3 regions of the Billgrantia sp. C5P2 genome follow, and region 3 is predicted to be linked to each of the others. Evidence: predicted binding sites of a transcription regulator. Region 3 holds the regulator's gene; each other region holds the start of a gene.

The links. Region 3 encodes FNR, which switches genes on or off when oxygen is low (the NO sensors DNR and NnrR bind a similar motif). Its sites were predicted from a motif close to TTGATNTANATCAA; they were not measured.
Region 1: the regulator FNR is predicted to act here: its motif matches at 1,841-1,854, upstream of ACRWQA_RS03985 (ferredoxin reductase family protein).
Region 2: the regulator FNR is predicted to act here: its motif matches at 2,206-2,219, upstream of nirK (copper-containing nitrite reductase).

What each region holds. Positions count from the first base shown of each region.
Region 1 is NZ_CM128542.1:832,561-838,092, forward strand. Features, by position in the region: gene ACRWQA_RS03980 (PhoX family protein) at 1-1,717, opposite strand, end outside; gene ACRWQA_RS03985 (ferredoxin reductase family protein) at 1,943-3,235, shown strand; gene ACRWQA_RS03990 (cytochrome b5 domain-containing protein) at 3,232-4,074, shown strand; gene ACRWQA_RS03995 (putative bifunctional diguanylate cyclase/phosphodiesterase) at 4,206-5,532, shown strand, end outside.
Region 2 is NZ_CM128542.1:395,159-400,690, reverse strand. Features, by position in the region: gene phnC (phosphonate ABC transporter ATP-binding protein) at 1-486, opposite strand, end outside; gene nirK (copper-containing nitrite reductase) at 732-2,135, opposite strand; gene ACRWQA_RS01800 (tripartite tricarboxylate transporter permease) at 2,335-3,828, opposite strand; gene ACRWQA_RS01795 (tripartite tricarboxylate transporter TctB family protein) at 3,838-4,311, opposite strand; gene ACRWQA_RS01790 (Bug family tripartite tricarboxylate transporter substrate binding protein) at 4,308-5,303, opposite strand; gene ACRWQA_RS01785 (CaiB/BaiF CoA transferase family protein) at 5,401-5,532, opposite strand, start outside.
Region 3 is NZ_CM128542.1:3,579,230-3,584,761, forward strand. Features, by position in the region: gene ACRWQA_RS16505 (heavy metal translocating P-type ATPase) at 1-599, shown strand, start outside; gene ccoS (cbb3-type cytochrome oxidase assembly protein CcoS) at 596-829, shown strand; gene ACRWQA_RS16515 (sulfite exporter TauE/SafE family protein) at 829-1,530, shown strand; gene hemN (oxygen-independent coproporphyrinogen III oxidase) at 1,634-3,049, shown strand; gene fnr (fumarate/nitrate reduction transcriptional regulator Fnr) at 3,168-3,914, shown strand; gene ttcA (tRNA 2-thiocytidine(32) synthetase TtcA) at 3,993-4,934, opposite strand; gene ACRWQA_RS16535 (3'-5' exonuclease) at 5,025-5,532, opposite strand, start outside.

The DNA of each region.
Region 1 (5,532 bases), 2.0 Mb from region 3:
CGCTGATATCGGTCTGGATCCACACACGGCGGTCCGGATCGATCCATAGGCCATCCGGCGATGCCAGGATGGCGTCCGGGTCGAGGGGCTCGCCGTTCATGTCGCGGCCGCTCTCCTGGTCGCCCGCCAGCAGGAAGATATCCCACTGAAAGCGCTCCGCAGCATGGGTACCGTCCTCCTGCCAGCGGATGATATGGCCGAAGTGATTTTCGGCGCGAGGGTTGGCCGCGTCGAGTTGCTCCTCGTTGCGGCGGGTGTTGTTGGTCAGGGTGAAGTAGACCTGGCCGGTGGCGGGATCGACGGCGCCCCACTCGGGGCGGTCCATCTTGGTGGCCCCGACCTGGTCGGCGGCACTGCGGGTGTTGACCAGGATGTCGGCCAGGTCGGCGAAGCCATTCTCCGGCGTCAGGCCGTTCTCCCCCGGGGCCAGCGCCAGCCATTCGCCGCTGCCGTCGTCGTTGAACCTGGCTACGTACAGCGTGCCTTCGTCGAGCAGCGAGCCGTCGGCGCTGGCGGCCTGGTAGGGGCGGGCCGAGACGAACTTGTAGATGTACTCGAAGCGGGCGTCATCACCGGAGTAGCAGACCACCGGTTGGCCCTCCACGGCGGGGGCGAAGATCACGCCCTCATGGGCGAAGCGGCCCAAATGAGTACGTTTGACCGGCGTGCTCTCGGGATCGTAAGGGTCGATCTCCGTCATGTAGCCGAAGGTGTGGGGCTCGTTGCGATAGTCCTCGCGGGGCGAGGCACCGCGGGAGGTGGCGTCGAAGCGTACGAACTCGTCGGCGCCGCCTTCGGCACGATGCCATTGATAGCGCCCCTCGCTGCGCGTCTGGATGCCGAAGCGGGCCTGGCGCCGGTCGATCTCGGTATCCTCGTTGGCGAAGTAGCCCGACCAGTTCTCTTCGGCGGCGAGATAGGTATTCCATGGCGTGACGCCATGGCTACAGTTGTTCAGCGTGCCGCGGGTCATGCTGCCGTCGGGGCTGTACTTCGTTACCACGTGCTCGGTACCGGCCACGGGGCCGGCCAGGCGCATCGGGGTCAGGCCGGTGATGCGCCGGTTGCGTTCGTCCACGACCACTTGCCACTGAGCGTCGTCGCCTTCTTGAATGCGCACGATGGAGACACCGTGGGCGTTGAGTTCCTTGAGCACCTGGTCGGCGTCGCGGGTGCCGTCCTCGTGCTGCGGGAAGCCCTCGGAATCGAGCGCCAGGCCCTGGGCGGCGGCATGCATGAAACGCGGCTCGACGTATTCGTGGTTGAGCACCAGCAGGCCGTCGCGGGAACTGCCCTCGATCGGGAAGAAGTGCATGCCGTCGTGATGGCTGCCCACCTGGTGGGCCTGGTCCTCGCCGCCAGCTTCCAGGGAAGAGGCCGGCATGTTGCCGCTGATCGGTGTGCCCCAGGGAATGAAGGTCTGTACCCGGTAGCCTTCCGGCACCACCACGCTGTCGGCGGCGCTGACCGGAACCGCCTTGAAGCCGATGCTCGGGGCCGGGGCGACAGAGCCGGCGGCCAGGGCGCGGCCGAAGGGCAGGCTGGTCGCCATGGCGCTGGCTACCGCGACAGCCAGGCTGCCGCGCAGCAGCGTGCGGCGGCTCATGCGTGACTCCAGGACGTCGCCGAAGTATGCATTGCGCGATGCGTTGCTCGCCGGTTCGTCGCCGGCGGCGAGGATCGGATCAACGTGTCCGGGCGTATACGACTGCTTCATGAGTGGCCTCGTGCGGGATATAGAGATCGACGAAGCTCGATCTTGGTAGCGCCATGTTGCATCGGCATGAACGAATAAAGGCGGTTTCATGACATGCCGGCACCCTTAATGCGCTACGGATAACTGATCTGCATCAAGCCAGCGGTGGCGGATCCGAGCGTGTCATTGCACCAGACAGGATAACGGCAACAATCAGATATGAGGCCTCCCTGGAGGAAAGTGACGATGCCCTTACCGCGCCACCGTGGCGATCTCCTTCTGGTCGCGTTGGTCATGCTGCCGCTGGCGGTGGCGCTGCCACGACTGGGATTGCCCGGAAGTGTGGCGGAGGCTTGGCTGAACTGGCTGGGTCGAGCCAGCGGCATTCTCGGTTTGACCCTGATGCTGCTCGCGGCGGGGGTGAGCCTGCGCGTGCCCGGCTTCGACCGGCCCTTCGGGGGCCTGACCCGGCTCTGGCGCCTGCATCACTGGCTCGGCTTCACCGCTTTCATCATGGTCATGGTGCACGTTTTGGCGCTGGGGCTGGCGGCAGTGCCGGTATCCTTTGCCGTTGCGGTGGCCACCCTGTTCCCACCGCTGAGCCAAGGGGCGATATGGTTTGGCTGGCTGGCCTGGGTGGCGTTGGTCGTGTTCCTGGCGCCCACCTTCGGCTTCTTTGGCAAACCCCATTATCAGCGTTGGAAGCACCTTCACCTGGTCTCGGCGATGGCGTTGCTGCTTGGCCTTTGCCACGCACTGCTGCTGGCCGGGGAGGCCTGGCCGTGGTGGCTGCTCGGTATCGCTGGGCTGGGAGCCATCGCCTGGCGCAAGGGAGTGGCGCCGCACCGGCGGCATCCCTACCGGATCGAGGACGTGGTTCCGCTGGCCCGCGGCGTGGTGGAACTGGTGCTGCGCCCCGAGGGAGATGGTATTCGCCACGAGGTAGGACAGTTCGTCTATCTCACCCCACTGGATGAGCGGCTTGCCGCCGGGCGTGGCGAGGAGCATCCCTATACTATCGCCTCGGCGCCTTCGGATACTCGACTGCGTATCGGCATCAAGGATCTGGGCGATGCCAGCCACGCCCTGCAGACGGTGACGACGGAGACACGGGTACTGATCGAAGGGCCCTATGGGGAATTCTTCGGACGCCGTTTTCCGGCACGCGACATGCTCTGGCTGGGCGGCGGCATCGGCATCACTCCCTTCGTCGGCGGCGCCCGCGGTTTTGCCGCCGGAGCTGACCTCGAGGGGCACGTCCATCTGTTCTACCTGGCCAATAGCCCGGATCGCGCCTACTACCATGACGACTTCTGCAAGATCGCCGAGCGGGTCGAGGAGTTCGCCTATACGCAACACTACTACCGTGACCATGGGCCGCTTACCGAGGCCTTTCTGCGTGAACACTGTCCCGATTTCGTTGCGCGGGAAATCTATCTCTGCGGGCCACCGGGCATGATTGCCCACCTGCAACGGCTGCTGGCCGGGCAAGGGGTCCCCGCCTCACGTATTCACAGCGAGGTCTTCGACTTCCTATGAACAAGATCGCCTATTCCGCCTTCATTGCCTTCGTGGCCAGTCTCGCCACCTTGGTTTCGATATCCGCGCTCTCTAGTAGCGAGCATGACACGACCGGGGGTGAAAACCTCGAACCGATAACGTTGGAACAATTGGCCGAGCATGACAGTGCCGACAGCTGTTGGAAGGCCATCCACGGCCGGGTCTACGACATTACCGGATATGTACCCGACCACCCCACCGATGAAGAGGTCATTCTTGAATGGTGCGGCCGGGAGGCCTCCGAAGGCTGGGACAACAAGCGTCCCGGTGTGCCCCATAGCCCCCGCGCCCAAGAGCGGTTGGAGCGTTACCTGATCGGACGCCTGGTCGATGAAGAGGGCGAGCCGGTCGAGACAAGCGCGACAGCGCCTGTGGCAACCGATTTCCGCAGCGACACCGGCACCGCACAGGCGAGCCTTCCACCAGCCGAGGACGAGCGTCTGGCTCGTGCCATGCTGGGCTTGCCGCTGGATGGCCATTATCGCGGGGTCTTCACCGACCGGGGCAGCATTCAGGTCAACGTTACCTTCGACCTGCGAGAGGGGCGGATACATTCGCTGGAATATCGTCATCTGTCCTATCGGGGCGTGGATTATCTGGCCCTCGAGGAGAGCGACGAGCGGTATCCGGTCATGCTGCAATACCGTCAGATTGCCGAGCGCTTCGAAGGTGAACCGATCACGCGAATCTTCGCGCTTTACCAGCCGGAGCGGGTTGTGGATGACATCGATGGCTATAGCGGAGCCACCTTGAGGGGAGCCAAGGTGATCTCGGCGATCCGCGATGCATTGAACCGAGGCGTTTACGCCTGGCCCTAGGCCATGCAGGCTGCGTCGAGTCGCTGGGGGAAATCAATGGTGACCGAATTGCGTTGAGAGGCTGCCTCGCCAAACTGTGCGCTATCGAGTAAAGATAGAGCAGCGAAACGACAACAGATTCGGACCCCTGCATGTCCTTCCCCCTTCAGGATGAGCAAAGCGACCACGACGCGGCACCGCCAACGGACGTTTCCCGCCGCCGTCAGCTGGCCCACGAGCAGGTACGCCTGCTCTACGAGCGGCTGTGGCAGCCGATATTGGCCAGCGTCCTGGCGGCTTGTCTGCTGGTAGGCGCGATGTGGCCGATCATGCCGCAGGGCTACCTGGTGGGCTGGCTCGGTGCGCTGGTCGCCGTGTCGGGCGGGCGTTTGTGGCTGGCCTGGTACTACCATCGTCAACCGGCAAAACGGCGTCGCCAGCGGCGCTGGCTGTATCGCTTCGCCTGGGGCACCGGCATCGCCGGGGGGCTGTGGGGCGTGGCCGGCCTGACGATGTTCACCATGGAGCATCATGGTCAGTTGGCGGCGCTGGCGATCGTGCTGACGGGTATTGCCGCCGGCGGGGTCACCACGCTCTCCCCAGTGGCGTGGATGGCACCGCTGTTCGTTCTGCCCACCATGCTGCCGCTGCTGGCTCAGCTGTTGCTGCAGAACACCTCCCTCGCTCTGCTGCTGGCTGCCATGATCGTGCTGTTTCTGGGGCTGGTGCTCATCATCAATCGTCGCCTGCATCGCACCATTTCCGACAACATCGCCCTGCGCCTGATCGTCTCTTCACGCGAGCGGCAACTGCGCGTCAGCGAGGCACGTTACCGCGCCATCTTCCGCCATACGCCGCTGGGCGTGCTGCACTTCGACCGTGAGGGGCGGGTGGTCGACTGCAACGAGATGTGCCTCGACATCCTCGGCACCAGCCGGCAGCGCTTGCTGGGCATGAACCTGCTGACGCAGTTGAACGACGAGCGCGTGACCGGTGCGATACGCGATGCCCTGGAGAACGGTACCGGCTACTTCGAAGGCACCTACCGTACCGTGGTCAGCGGCAAGCAGACGCCTTTGCGCGCCTTCTACAGTGCCCTGCGCAACGAGTCGGGCGAGGTGGTGGGGGGGGTGGCGGTCATCGAGGACTTCACCGAGCGCAAGCTGGCGGAGGAGACCATCCATCGCCAGGCCTACTACGATCCGCTCACCGAATTGCCCAATCGACGCCTGCTGATCGAGACGCTGGCCTCTACCATTCGCGACCGCCGCGACGACGGGCGCGTCGGCCTGGTGATGTTCCTCGACCTGGACCGTTTCAAGATCATCAACGATACCCTGGGGCACGCGGTGGGTGACGAGCTGCTGCGTCAGGTCAGCAAGCGCCTGCTGCTGAGTCTCGATACGGATGCCGTGGCGGCGCGGCTCAGCGGCGACGAGTTCGTCGTGATGATGCCGGCCCTGAGCGCCGATCGCGAAG
Region 2 (5,532 bases), 1.6 Mb from region 3:
CACGCGCTGCATCTGGCCGCCGGAGAGGGTGTTGGCGCGTTGGTCGGCGAGTTCGGCAAGGCCGACACGGGCCAGGGCCTGGCGAGCCTGGGCGCGCTCCTCGTCGGTGAAGCGCCCGAGCAGGGCCCGCCAGCGCGGCATCGAGCCGAGACGGCCGATCAGCACGTTGGTCTGCACGCTGAGGCGGCCGACGAGATTGAACTGCTGGAAGATGTAGCCGCAGCGACAGCGCTGGGCGCGCGAACCGCGCAGCAGGCGGCCGCTTCGCTGAATGTCGCGACCCATCACACGGATGCGGCTGTCGGCTTTACGGTTGGCGGTGGTCAGCCCCACCAGGTGACGCAGCAGCGTCGACTTGCCCGAGCCTGACGGCCCGATCAGGGCCACCATCTCGCCGGCATGGATGTCGAAGCCGACGTTCTCGAGGACGCGGGTCTGACCAAAGGTCTTGCTGAGCCGTTGCACGGCAATCGTGACGCTGGACATGTGACGCCTCCTGTATCGGATGGCGTCAGTGTCGCTGGCTCAGGTTAAGGCACGTTGTCTAGACAATAACGATTCGGTGACATTTCCTAGCCACTGAGGTCGACCCAGGATGGGCAGGCGGCTTGCAGTGGATTGGGAAACAAAGACTTGGTGTAAGACGATGCGGAACTGTCACATCGTTGCCATCGAAGCGTCACGCCAACGGCAAGCGCCCCGCCGGTTGGGCGGGGCGTGAAGGACGTGGCTCAGTGGCCGGAGTTGGGGTCGTGGGCCTCTTCGGTATGGAAGACCTCGGGGTTCTCCTCGCCGTTGACGTGGAGGAACCCGGCCAGCCCCTTCTCCAGGCGGGATAGCGCATGGTCGACGAGGATGTACTTGCCGGGGTAGTCGACCTCGAACTCGACCATGGTGGCGCCACCCGGGGGTACCAGCGTGGTCTGCACGTCGGTCAGCGGCGGGCTGGTCAGCGAGGCCTGGTCGTAGACCTTGTCGAAGATCTCGCCGATGACGTGGAAGCTGGAGGTGGCATTGGGGCCGCCGACGCCGAAGAAGATGCGCACGTTGTCGCCCACGTCGGCCTCCATCTTGTGCGTCTGGGTCAGCGCATCCATGTTGCCGTTGAACATCAAGTGCTCGGGGCGCTCGTCGAGCAGCTTGTCGAGGGAGAACTCCTGCAACCCCTGGCTACCGTGGCGCTGGGCGGTGTAGAGCTCGCCCTGCATGATGTAGAACTCGCGATCCACCGGCGAAAGCCCGCCTTCCGGCTCGACCAGAATCATGCCGTACATGCCGTTGGAGATGTGCTGGGCGACCATCGGCGTGGCGCAGTGGTAGACGTAGAGTCCGGGATTGAGGGCCTGGAAACTGAAGCTCTTGGTCTGGCCCGGTGCCGCCTGGGTCACCGCCGCCCCGCCACCGGGGCCGGTCACGGCGTGGAAATCGACCGAGTGGATATGGGCGCTGTCCTCCGCGTTGCTCATGTTGACGGTGACGGTGTCGCCCACGCGAACCCGTACGAAGGGGCCGGGTACGGTGTCGTTGAAGGTCCAGTAGCGGTAGCTGGAACCGTCGGCCAGGTAGCCTTCCACTTCGGTAGTCACGAGATCGACGGTGACCTCCTGCGGGCCGCGGTCGCCTACCGGCTCGCCGACTTCATGCGGGTCCATCGACAGGTCGGGGGCTGCTTCGATCTCATCTGCCGGCTCCGGATCGCCGACAATGAAATTGCCTACCATTCCGGCCGCCTTGTGGCCGGGTATGCTGCACAGGTACTCGAAGTTGCCCTCCTCGTCGACCCGGAAGGCCACGGCGGTAGCCGAACCCTGACCGCTTATGTCGTCGGAATCGACGCCGAACTCGGGTAGCGCGATATCGTGCATGGCACCGTCGCCGTTGATCAGGTTGATCTGAACCACCGCCCCGACGGGAGCGTGCAGGTCGGGATTGACCACATCCTTGATGTCGCCCTTGTCACCGATGAATACCAGCTTGCCGTCGGCTACGGCGGTACGCAGTGTATAGGTGACGTCGGGCGTGACGCTGGCTGGGCTGAGTGCTTCGCCGTGCGCGGCGAAAGCGGGATTGGTCAGCACCGCACTAACAGCAAGTATGGCGATGGCCTGGGCAAGAACGCTACGTGTGAATTTCATCGTCTTTTTCCTCACGGAGGAATTACTTTTGGGGACGACTTTAAAGTAGCATTCTGGATACTTGTTTAAGTTGATCCACGTCAGGAACCGCTTCCAGCCTACGGCTTCCGAGGGAGCCATGAGCGGAAACTTGATCTGCGACAATCGAAGCCAGGCTGCGCAAGCAAGCCGCCGAGTGCAGGCGCTTTTCACCTATGCATTAGGTCCGCTGTCGAACCATCGCGCTATAGACCAACCCGGCCACGATCAGGGTGATGGCGAAGGCGTAGATACCGATGGTGATGCCGCTGTTCCACAGGATGCTCCAGTCACCACCGGAGATCGACATGGCACGGCGCAGGTTGTACTCCATCTGCCCGCCCAGCAGCAGGCCCAGCACCACCGGCACGGCGGGCATCTCCAGCTTGCGCAGCACGTAGCCGAGCACGCCGAAGGCCAGCATCATGTAGAGATCGAAGGCGCTGTTGCTCAGCGAATAGACGCCGACGAAGGCCACCATCACCACCATCGGCATCAGGAACCAGCCGGGCGCCTGCAGCACCTTGGCGAACAGCCCCACCAGCGGGATATTGAGGATCAGCAGCATCACGTTGCCGATGAACAGTGCCGCCACCAGCCCCCAGACCATTTCCGGCTGCTGCGAGAACAACAGCGGCCCGGGGGTGATGTTCATAGACAACAGCAGCGCCAGCAGAATGGCCGTGGTGCCGCTGCCGGGAATGCCCAGCGACAGCATGGGGATCAGCGCACCGCCGGCCGCTGCGTTGTTGCCCGCTTCGGGCGCCGCCACGCCGCGCGGGTCGCCCTGCCCGAAGGTGCCGCGACGTCCCAGCCAGCGGCGCTCCAGGGTATAGGAAAGAAAGCTGCCGAGCGCGGCGCCGGCACCCGGCAGCACGCCGGCGACGAAACCGATGAACGAGCTGCGCCCGATGGTCGGTGCGCATTTCCAGGCGCTGCGAATGCCGGGTATCGCCGAGCCCACCTTGAGGGTCGGCTTGTTGCTGCCGCGGGTGTCCTCGAGAAACACCAGGCACTCGGAGATCGCGAACAACCCGACCAGGGCGACGATGAAATCGATGCCGTCATAGAGTTCGTACCAGCCGAAGGTGTAGCGTGGCACGCTGCTCACCGAGTCGATGCCCACGGTGCCCAGCAACAGGCCCAGGCAGGCCGCGAGAAAGCTCTTCACCAGGCTGCCGCTGGTCACCCCACCGATGGTGGCGAAGGCCAGCACGAACAGGGCGAAGTACTCGGCCGGCCCGAAGCGGATTGCGAACCCCACCAGCAATGGGGCGAACAGGGTGAGCCCGATGGTCGCCACGGTGGCACCGACGAACGAGGCCACGCCGGAGAGCCCCAAGGCCTCGCCGCCACGCCCCTTGAGCGCCATGGGGTAGCCGTCGAGGGTGGTCATCACCGCCGGCTCGTCGCCCGGAATGTTGAGCAGGATCGAGCTGATCCGCCCGCCGTACATGCAGCCGTAGTAGATGCTGACCAGCAGGATCAGCGCAGCGGTCGGCGTCAGGCCGAAATTGAAGGTCAACGGGATCATCAGCGCCACCCCGTTGACCGGGCCAAGCCCCGGCAGCGCTCCGATCAGCGTGCCCACGGCACAGCCGACCAGCGCCAGGAACAGGTGCTGGGGCTCGAGCGCCACGGCGAAACCCTGGGCGAGAAAAGCCAATATATCCATCGAGACGCCTTACCAGTCGAGGCCCGGCATGTTGGGTAGCGGCATGCCCAGGGCGAATTCGAACAGCAGATAGAGCGAGACCGTCAGCAGCGCGCCGCAGGCCAGCGAGGCCCTCCAGGTCGCGCCGAACAGACGAATCAACAGCACCACGCAGACCAGACTGGCGGGCAGGAAGCCCAGCGGCTTGAGGAAGCCCGCATAGATGCCGAGCAGCAGCAACGCCGCCCCCTGCCTGAGCAGGGCGGCGCGCTGCGGCCAGCGCTGATTGACCCCGGGGCGTATCACCAGATAGGCCGCGAACAGGCCCATCGGCACGCTGACGAGCCGCGGAAAGGCCCCGGGCCCCACGACCTGGCCGAAGCCGGCCGGGAAGGTGTGCGAATACCACCACGCCCCCACCGCCATCAGCAGCAACACGACGCCGGCGATACGGTCGGCGACGGCGCCCGAGACCTGATCCGTGTTCAGCCCAGGTTCACTCACTCGATGACACCGATCTCGCGCGAGACAGCCTCGACCTCGTCGATGGTCTCGTGTACGTAGTCGATGAACTCGTCGCCGCCACGCCATAGCGGCACCAAGCCGTTCTGCTGGGCGGTCTCCTGCCACTCGTCGCTCTGGTAGAGCGTCTCGAGGGTCTCGACCATCTCCGCGTAGTCCTCGTCGGAGACGTCTCCTCCGGTGTAGAAGCCACGCCAGTTGTAGCCGGTCACGTCATAGCCCTGGGACACCGCGGTGGGCAGGTCGCCGAAGGGTTCGGGCAGCGGTTCGTCGGACAGCACCGCCAGCACCCGCACGTCGCCGGACTCGATGAAACCGGCGATCTCGCCGAGGTCGGTGGAGACCATGTCGACGTGGCCCCCCATCATCTGGGTCACGGCCGGGCCGCCGCCGTCGAACTGCACCCAGCGCACGCTGGCCATCTGATCGGCCGGCATGCCCGCCTCCTTGGCCAGCAGCAGCGCCCGGATATGATCCCAGCCGCCGGCGCCACTCGAGCCGGCCATGGCAACGGCAGCGGGATCCTCGACCATGGCGTCGAGCAGCTGCTCGAGGGACTCAAAGGGGCTCTCATCGTCGACCAGGATCACCCCGACATCGGTGCCCAGCATGGCCAGCCAGCGCATGGTGTCGGCGTCGCCGGGGTACTGCCCTTGGGCGATCTGGGTCATGCCCACGGTGCTGGTCGCCACGATCAGGTTGCTATCGTCGGCGCGACTGCTGGCGACGTTGGAGAACGCCACGGCCCCCACGCCGCCCGGCATGTTGGTAACCTGTACGGCACGGTCGGTCAGCTCCAGTTCGCGCAGCAGCTTGGCGACCGAGCGGCAGGTGAAGTCCCAGCCGCCACCGGGGTCGGCCGGGGCAATGCATTCGCTGATCGGCAGTGCCTGGCTCGGTGAGCTGATGGCCAGGCCCAGCCCCAGCAGGGCCGAAGCGGCGAGACCGTGGCGAGCGTGCTTGATGGTGCGCATTGTCGTGTCCCTCGTTTGTTGTTGTGTCTCTGTTGTGCCGTGTTGTGGTAGGTATAGCCACGCCGAAGCCTCGGCTCGGCGCCTCTTGCAGATTAGCTCATATAACACCGCGTGCCTGCATGGCCGAGATCTCGACTTCCTCGACCCCCAGCTCGCGCAGAATCTCGCGAGTATGCTCGCCGAGTTCCGGTACGGCACGGTGAACCGCCGCGGGGGCCTCGCTCATCTT
Region 3 (5,532 bases):
GTGCCTGGTTCGCCCTGCGCGACCGGCTGCGCGACGATGCCGCCGAGACCGTGGCGGCACTGAAGGCGCGCGGCATCCAGGTGGAGCTGCTCTCGGGCGATACCGTCGATGCCGCAGGTAGCCTGGCCGAGCAGTTGGGCATCGACACCTGGCATGCCGCTGTCAGCCCAGAGGGCAAGCTAGAACGCATCCGCGAGCGGCAGGCGGCCGGCGAGAAGGTGGCCATGATCGGCGACGGCATCAACGACGTACCGGTGCTTGCCGGCGCCGACGTGTCGATTGCCATGAACGGCGCCACCGACCTGGCCCGCACCAGCGCAGACGCGGTGTTGCTGAGCCCGCGTCTGATGCGTATCGTCGAGGCGATCGAGATCGCCCGTGCCACACGGCGTATCATGCGCCAGAACATGATCTGGTCGGTGTGCTACAACCTTTCGGCACTGCCGTTGGCCGCCATCGGCATCGTGCCGCCCTGGGTTGCGGCACTGGGCATGTCGGGAAGTTCGCTGGTGGTGGTGGGCAATGCGCTGCGGCTCAACCGCTTCCGCCTGCGTCCCAGCCCGACGCCGGGTCCCGATGCACAACTGGTGAATGCATGACCATCCTCTACCTGCTCATCCCGCTCTCGCTGATCCTGCTCGGCCTGGCCGTGTGGGCCTTCTTCTGGGCGGTCAAGAACGACCAGTTCGAGGACCTCGAGGGCCCCGCCCATCGTATCCTGTTCGATGAGGACGAGAACGACCTGACGCCGGCGGAACGCGATAAGCGGCGACAGGCCACCCAGCGCCACCAGGCCGACGCAGACGACGACGGCTCGGCGGAGCGCTGATGGACCCCACTGGACTCGGCCTGCCGCCACTCCTGGCGGCCTTCGTCTTCGGCCTGCTTGGCGGCGCGCACTGCATCGGCATGTGCGGCGGCATCATGAGCGCGCTGACCTTCGCCGTGCCACCCAGCATGCGCAGTCCCACCAGGCTTTCCGGGCTGCTGCTCGGCTACAACCTCGGTCGTATCGCGAGCTACATGGCCGCCGGAGCGCTGGTGGCCTCGCTCGGCACCCTGGTGGCACTGTCTTCGAGTGCGCGAATCGGGCTGCAGCTGTTCGCGGCCGTCATGCTGATCCTGATGGCGCTCTACATCGCCAATTGGTGGAAAGGCCTGCTGCGGGTGGAAGCCGTGGGGAGGCACCTGTGGCGCTACCTGGAGCCCATCGGCAAGCGGCTGATGCCGGTGGTGAAGATTCCCCAGGCCATCGGCCTCGGCGCGGTATGGGGCTGGCTGCCCTGCGGACTGGTCTACTCGATGCTGGCCTGGAGCCTGGCCACCGCGGATCCACTGCGTGGCGCGGCGCTGATGGGCGCTTTCGGGCTCGGCACCCTGCCCGCGCTGCTGGTCACCGGCTTCGCCGCCCGCCAGTTGGGTGCGCTGATCCGTCACCCGGCGACCCGCACCATCGCCGCGCTCACCATCATCGCCTTCGCTCTGTGGCAGGTGGTTGCCCTGCTGCCGCATGCTGCGTTGGGTCATTGAGCAACTGACCGGCACATGACTTTCACTTCGTTTGACGCAGCTCAATCCACCTTGGCCAGCGTCCCGCTAAATTGTGTCAATGTTAGCCTTTCGGAGTGCCATCATGTCCGTTCCCGCGATGTCAGTGCATCGAGAGATGGCCGATCCTTTCCCCTGGGACGAGGCACTGCTACGGCGCTACGATACCCATGGACCGCGCTACACCTCCTACCCCACCGCCAATTCGTTCAGTAACGATTTCGACGCGCTGGCCTACCAGGACGCCCTCGCTCGCAGCAACGCCGGCGGCAGGCCACTGTCGCTCTACGTGCACATTCCCTTCTGTCGCAAGGGCTGCCACTACTGCGCCTGCCACAAGATCGCGACCAAGGCCACCCGCGTTGCGGAGCCCTACCTGTCGCGCCTCGACCGCGAGATGGTACTGATCAAGCCCCACCTGGATACGCGGCGGGAGGTGGCCCAACTGCACTGGGGTGGGGGTACACCGACCTTTCTCAGCCTCGATCAGATGAGCGACCTGATCGACCGCCTCGATGCCCGCTTCGGTCTTTCCAGTGCCCGTGAGCGTGACTATGCCATCGAGATCGACCCGCGCGAGGCCGACGTCTTCACCCTGCGCCACCTGCAGGCACTGGGCTTCAATCGTCTGAGCCTCGGCGTCCAGGATCTCGACCCCAGGGTGCAGCGCGCCGTGAATCGGGTCCAGCCCCGCATCCTTACCGAGGTGCTGCTCGACGAGGCCGACCGCCTCGGTTTTCGTTCGCTCAACCTCGACCTGATTTACGGCCTGCCTCTCCAGACCCGCGACAGCTTTGCCGCCACCCTGGAACAGGTCATCGCCATGGCGCCGGCGCGCCTTTCGGTCTACAACTATGCCCACATGCCCCAGCGTTTCGCGGCCCAGCGCCGTATTCGCGCCGAAGACCTGCCCGGGCCCGAGGAGAAGCTGGCGATATTGCGCACCACCATCGCCATGCTGACCGAGGCAGGCTACGTGCACATCGGCATGGATCACTTCGCCCGAACCAGCGACAGCCTGGCCATCGCCCAGCGCAACGGTACCCTGCAGCGCAATTTCCAGGGCTACTCGAGCCATGCCCAGTGCGACCTGGTGGGGCTCGGCGTCTCGGCCATCTCCTGCGTCGATGACGTCTACGCCCAGAACCATACCCGCCTTGCCGACTACGAGGCCGCCCTCGACGGCAGCCAACTGCCCACGGCAAGGGGCATCCGGCTGACCTTCGATGACCGAGTCAGGCGGCATGCCATCGAGCGCCTGATGTGCGACATGACGCTGGATCTGGACGAGCTGAGTGAAACCTTCGGCATCGATGCCCCTCGCTATCTGACGGAGGCCCTGTCCCGACTGGAGCTCCCCCAGCGTGACGGGCTGGTGACCGTGGAAGGCCATCGGGTGGTCGCCACACCGATCGGGAGGTTGCTGATCCGGCACCTCGCCATGGCCTTCGATGCCCGGCTGCCGCCAAGGCTCGACACCCAGTTCTCGCGTATCGTCTAGATACGCGGAGTGTGCCGGCCGGGCCTAATCTTATTGCGGCCAAAGGTCGCAAGGGGCATTTCACCTGCTTCATTAATGTTCCATAATGCCTCCATGACGATGATCAAGGAGGTGGAGCATGCCGGTCAACGCGGCCAATGCGCTCGGCAAGCGGCGCTCACTGCTGCATGAAACCCGCTGTCAGAACTGCAGCTTGAGTTCGCTGTGCCTGCCGCTCGCTCTGGAACTCGAGGACATGGAGCAGTTCGATGCGATCATCAAGCGCCGCTCTCCATTGAAGAAGGGCGAGTCGTTGTTCCGCCAGGGTAGTGGTTTCAGCAGCGTTTTTGCCGTGCGCTCCGGCAGTCTCAAGCAGGTTACCACCGAGGGTTCGGGTGACGATCAGGTCACCAATTTCTACTTGCCCAGTGAGCTGGTCGGCCTCGACGGCATCGACGAGCAGATCTATCCCGGCAGCGTGATCGCGCTGGAAACCACCACCGTGTGCGAGATCCCCTTCGACCGGCTTGATTCACTCTCCGAGCAATTACCCGAGCTGCGCGGTCAGCTCTACCGCAGCATGAGCAAGGAACTGCGCGACGACCGCAAGATGATGCGCCTGCTGTCGCGCAAGACCGCCGATCAGCGCCTGGCCAGCTTCTTCTCCAGCCTCTCGGACCGCTTCCGTCGCCGCGGCTATTCGCCCTACAGCTTCCGCCTCTCCATGTCGCGGGCCGACATCGGCAACTACCTGGGTCTGGCGGTGGAAACGGTCAGCCGTATTCTGGGGCGCTTCCAACAGCAGGGGCTGGTCGAGGTCTCCGGTCGCGAGGTGAATATCCTCAATCTGGAAGCCCTGGTGGCCCAGGCGCAGGACGAACACTGAGCCCATAACCGCCCCGAACGAAGAGACCCGCCCGGCAATGCCGGGCGGGTCTCTCTTTGGGCAGGACGAACCGGCCGATCAGTTGCTGCGCGATAGATCCAGCGCGTCGATCCGGCGCTCGCGCAACCGGGCCTGCTTGGTCTCGAGCCCTTCGAAGTCGAACAGCTCGCGGTCGGCCAACTGAGAGGGCGCCACGTTGGTCACCGCCTTGAACATGGATTCGATGCGCCCGGGGTGCTTACGCTCCCACTCGGCCAGCATCTCCTTGACCACCTGGCGCTGCAGGTTGGGCTGGGAACCGCACAGATTGCAGGGGATGATGGGGAAGTCCATCAACCGGGCGAATTCGGCGATATCCGCCTCGCGGCAGTAGGCCAGGGGGCGGATGACGATGTTCTTGCCGTCGTCGGAGAGCAGCTTGGGAGGCATCGCCTTGAGAGAGCCACCGTAGAACATATTGAGGAACAGTGTCTCCAGGATGTCCTCGCGATGGTGCCCCAGTGCCACCTTGGTCGCGCCGATCTCCTCGGCGAAGCCATAGAGGGAGCCGCGACGCAGCCGTGAGCAGAGCGCGCAGGTGGTCTTGCCCTCCGGCGTCTTCTCCTTCACCACCGAATAGGTATCGCGCTCGAGGATGTAGTACTCGACGCCAACGGAATCGAGATACTCGGGCAGTACATGCTCGGGGTAACCCGGCTGCTTCTGGTCGAGATTGACCGCCACCAGCGAGAAGTTCACCGGCGCATTGCGCTGCAGGTTGCGCAGGATCTCGAGCATGGTGTAGCTGTCCTTGCCGCCCGACAGGCAGACCATGACCCGGTCGCCTTCGTGGATCATCCCATAGTCGATGATGGCGTTGCCCACCTGGCGGCGCAGGCGCTTCTGCAGCTTGTTGAATTCACGCCGGGCTCTGGCATCGAGTGCGTCCAGCGGCGAGGGCTCCTCGCTCTGATTGCCCGGCGCCTGGCAAGCATCGGGGCCGGCGGCAACAAGGGGATCGAAAATCATGGCGTCTTGCATGGTCACGGGCTGCCAAGGCATGGTGGATGACGGGGGCCATCCTACCATTGCCTCTGCCCCGAGGCGACGCCACGGCGACGATTCACCGCGTCAGGCCTCGCGGCGGTCCTGCATCCCGGCCCGCTCCACGCGCAGGTACATCAATGCCGTGGTCACGGCGTCGCCGAGGGCGGTATTGCGCCCCATGACCGGCACACCCAAGGCCTCCGCCACCGCCTCGAAACGCTGCGCGCGCGGTTCGGGTTCCATGACACTGCGACGCTGCTGCCGGTGGTACAGCTGCGCCACATCGATGCCGCTGTTGGGAAGGTCGAAGCCGAAGCGCGGACGAATCTGGCGATTGAGAATGGCCAGGTCGAAGTCGAGCCGCCAGCCCAGCAGTGGCCGGTTGCCGATGAAATCGAGCAGCGTCACCAGCGCCTCGTCCAGGCTGATGCCGTCATCCAGATCGATACCACGCAGGCCATGCACGCGGATCGAATCGCCAGTCAGCGTGGCGGGGCGCTTCAGGCGCAGGTCCAGCGATTCACTGGTCAACACCCTGTCACCGCGCACCTTGACCGCGCCGATGGATACGGGCTCGGCGGTACGGGTATCG